One region of the Pradoshia sp. D12 genome, then DNA from elsewhere that is predicted to be linked to it. Evidence: predicted binding sites of a transcription regulator. Region 1 holds the regulator's gene; the other holds the start of a gene.

Region 1 (2,212 bases):
GATTAAGGGAGTTTTTCTATTTGAAAAAATATTACTGGTCAATTCTCATTACCTATATTGCCATGCAATTTTCTTCTATTCTTGGTATCCCAATTATGCTGGTTTTCTTATCGAACACGAATATCCCCGCGGAACGGATAGAAGTATTGGCTGCAGGGTATTGGATTGTTATAAGCTTTATTCTGGCTTCTATCATTACTCTAGTCCTACTGAGATATGAAAAAAATAATAGAAGCTTAGGCGATCAGGCAAGTGTGGGAGCTTCGATCGGCTGGGCAATTGGCGGAGTATTTCTTGCTTTGTTTTCACAATCTATAGCTGGTAATATCGAACGAATTATTGGTATTCCTACCGGGTCTGAAAATACACAGAATATACTCGGTCTCATTGAGGCAGTACCGCTTGTTATGGTAGTCAGTTCTGTACTTGGGCCATTTTTAGAAGAGATTGTCTTTAGGAAAATTATCTTTGGCACATTACACAAGCGATTGAATTTCTTCCTGAGCGCGTTAATCAGTTCACTGATCTTTGCCGTTGCTCACATGGAATTTGTACATATCCTGCTTTATACAGCAATGGGATTCACATTTGCTTATTTATATGTTAAAACAAAGAGAATCCTTGTTCCTATTTTTGCCCACATTACTATGAATACATTAGTTGTAATCGTACAATCACTTTACAAAGATGATATATTAAAAAATATGGAAGAGCTTAATAAAGTTCAAAGCTTTATCGGAGGTTTGTTATGAGACGTTCACCGTTGTATATGGCAACGACTTACTTAATTTTAGGTGCTATTTTTATATTTTTTGCTGTTCAAAATGTATCACGCAGCGGTTGGGATTTCTTTACCTATTTCCTGATCATACTGGCTACACTTGATGTTGGTTCAGGAATCCGCTTGGTGATGATTCATAAGCAAATAAAGAAAATGAAAAGTGAAAAACCAAAAGAATAACAAAAAAAATCTCGGAGGGAAAACCTTCGAGATTTTTTATTCTGTATCTTCCGTATTTCCGGATGGATAATGTTTAAGAAAATATACTAATGATTGCAATTCGACTGCAAGGTCAATATGATGGACACGAATGCTGTCTGGCACATTCAGACGTGCCGGCGTAAAGTTTAAAATAGCCTTAATGTTCGCAGCCACTAAACGATCTGTAATAGATTGGGCAACCTGTGATGGAACTGTTAAAATAGCTACACTAATATCTTGCTTTTCAAGTTTTTTCTCCAGTTCATCCATATGATAGAGCGGAACATCCCCTATAAGGGTTCCTACTTTATCAGGAGAAACATCAAACGCCATTTCAATCTTTGTATTATTATTTTTCATAAAATTATAATTTAAGAAAGCTGTACCTAGATTCCCGACTCCAATTAGAGCTACCTTTGTAATCTCATCTTGATCGAGAGTTTTTCTAAAGAAGGATAATAGATAATTAACATTGTAACCATACCCTTTTTTACCTAAAGCACCAAAGTACGAGAAATCTCTTCGTATAGTAGCTGAATCTACTTTAACAGCTTCACTTAGTTCTGCGGAAGAAACTCGTAGTTTTCCTGACGCGTGTAGATTTTGTATAAAACGATAATATAATGGAAGTCGTTTGGCTGTAGCCTGCGGTATTTTAGTATTTTCCTGCAAAATTAATTCCCTTCTCCCTATTCTTTCTTGTCAATCGTTACTCCATATATCAAAACTGCCTTTGATAATCCCGACTGGTTTTACCCCCCCGGTTTTCCAATGAAAATAGTTTCCTTCAATAACCATTGATTTTTCGATTGCTTTGCACATAACATATAAGGTTAATCAAGTATTGCTGAAACAGCTGTTATTTCTTACTTTCGTTTTTAAGATTATACGAATAATTAATCTATTCATATTTTCAGCTTTTTTCCATATAAAATCAATATCTAATCCTTGGAGTGCCCGGGTACCACATAGAAATTATATCAGAAGTTTTCTTCACTACCATAATTCTAACTATCTTAGCTATGTATAATACGCCGCTTTTTTATCAATGATTCGTTAATTTTATATTCGAGCAAAATACTAGGACTAGCGGTTCTGATTGTTTCCAGGTTACCTCCGCGGTACCAATCATATGGGATCTTTCCTGATTAATAAAGCACGTAAATTCACTGAAAGTTTATTCTCCTATTCCTATTCTATAATATTTCTATCATTTTTGGTAATTTTTGT
Region 2 (2,212 bases), 1.5 Mb from region 1:
GTATAGGCCCCCAAAAATACAATAATCGATGTTAACAGCTGTCCTGCAGTAACATTAGGGGATACGGACTGTGCAGTCGTATATAATCCAAAGACTGTCCAAGGCTGCCGGCCAATTTCAGTCATAATCCAGCCAGCTGTATTGGCGATAAAAGGAAGGGCTATTGCTCCAACCATTGCTTTTAAATAGAGTGATTGATTTATTAGGTTATTTTTCTTGATAAATAATAGTCCTAAGGCTGCTAAGCCCATAATAATAGCACCAGCGAAAACCATAATGCGGAAGCTCCAATAAACAGCTCCTACCGGCGGGATATAATCGCCTTCACCATAAAGCTCTGTGTATTTCTCCTGGAGTGTATTCATTCCTTCTACAGATCCCTCAAAGCTATTATAGGCTAAGATACTTAAAGCATAAGGGATTTCAACAGACCACTTGTTTTCACGGGTTTCTTCATCAATATTAGCAATTAGCGACCAGCTTGCCGGGTCACCGCTATCTTCCCATAAACCTTCACTGGCTGCCATTTTCATAGGCTGTGAGGACATTAAATGCTGTGCCTGCCAGTGACCAGTAAATGCGATTCCAAGTCCTGAGATCATCGCCACAATCATAGCGATCGTAAATGATTTCTTAAATACATCTAAGTTTTGCTTTTTCAATATTTTAAATGCACTGATCCCAGCTACTACGAAGGCTCCGGTTGCAAAAGCCCCAAAGACCGTATGTGGAAATTCAACAAGCAGCTGAGGATTTGTGATAAATGCCCCGAAATCATTTAATACAGCTTTGCCATTCTCAATCGCAATCCCAACTGGTTCCTGCATAAAAGAGTTCGCAGCGAGAATAAACAAGGCAGAAAAAATGGTACCGATTGATACAAGCCATATAGATAGTAAATGAACCCATCTTGGCAATCGGTCACGCCCAAACATCCATACACCAATGAATGTGGATTCTAAAAAGAAAGCCAGTAAGGCTTCAATAGCCAATGGAACACCAAATACATCTCCGACAAAGCGGGAGTATTCTGACCAGTTCATTCCAAACTGGAATTCTTGGATAATTCCTGTAACTACTCCGACAGCAAAAGAGATGAGAAAGATATTTCCCCAAAACTTTGCCATGTCCAAATAAATTTCTTTTTTCTTAAAAAAATACAATGTCTCCATAATAGCAACTAAAAATACCAATCCAATGGATAGTGGTACAAAGAAGAAGTGATAGATTGTAGTTGCTGCATACTGAAACCTAGCGAGATCCAATACTTCCATTTAACTGTTCACACCTTTCAATTCTTATGCATTGTTCATTCATTCACAAAACAGACGAAAAAAAACCATTTATAAAGTGCTGTCACCTCTATTATAAAAGTAACTAATTATTTTTGCGTGAATGAAGAGTTGGCTTAAATAGTTTAAATTGTTTAGTAGGTTATCCCTATGTATATATTAATAATTAGTTAAATTTACAATGACCTTGTTTATATTAGATATAATAGTCCTATAATTTGCAAATATCTATAACTAAACTAAAATTACTATAATTAATTCAAATTTATGAAACAATATTGTCACAAAAGCTGCGCAAACGAATTGTCATTCGTTTGCAAATCAGTTGACAAAAAGAACAGCTTGATTTTAATAAATCAAGCTGAAGAGGAAGATCAAGATTAATATTTTACCAACTTGTAGCCTTTTATTTTGCAGATATGATTCATAGCCTGATTAAACGTAGCAAATGTTTCATTCTTTATTTTTGTTCCCTGGTTTACGATTTGGCGAACAAGAGTAGTGGACAGGCCTGTATATATAGCTTCTGTACCCAATAAAGCAAGGGATTGAGAGATGACCTCCAGCTCTGCCACAATATATTCGTCATCCAGTGAAGTTACGCTAGTAAAATCAATCACCATATAGGAAGCCTGTTTATCAGAGCTTTCATATAAAGCCTTCTCTTTGATCTTATGAAGACGATCTTCCGACAAAAATCCAGTAATGGGCATTAAAAGTACATCATCCAGAATTGTTTTGATGATAGGAGCATACATTTCTTCCATCATCGAATGCCCTTTATGTATTTCTTCTTCATAATCGGTTACATCCTTCCAAGTGAGCATATAACCTGTTAAACCATTGTTGAATGTAAAGGGACTTATTGCAATCTTAGCTGTGTATTTATTGAAAAATATAATTCTGCTGGTATTGGGGAA

The links. Region 1 encodes Rex, which represses fermentation and respiration genes when NADH is low (regulators of the CRP and FNR family bind a similar motif). Its sites were predicted from a motif close to TTGTGAAATATTTCACAA; they were not measured.
Region 2: the regulator Rex is predicted to act here: its motif matches at 1,306-1,323, upstream of F7984_RS12895 (cytochrome ubiquinol oxidase subunit I).

What each region holds. Positions count from the first base shown of each region.
Region 1 is NZ_CP044545.1:248,996-251,207, reverse strand. Features, by position in the region: gene F7984_RS01430 (CPBP family intramembrane glutamic endopeptidase) at 21-752, shown strand; gene F7984_RS01425 (YdiK family protein) at 749-961, shown strand; gene F7984_RS01420 (redox-sensing transcriptional repressor Rex) at 998-1,657, opposite strand.
Region 2 is NZ_CP044545.1:2,686,689-2,688,900, reverse strand. Features, by position in the region: gene F7984_RS12895 (cytochrome ubiquinol oxidase subunit I) at 1-1,274, opposite strand, end outside; gene F7984_RS12890 (hypothetical protein) at 1,673-2,212, opposite strand, start outside.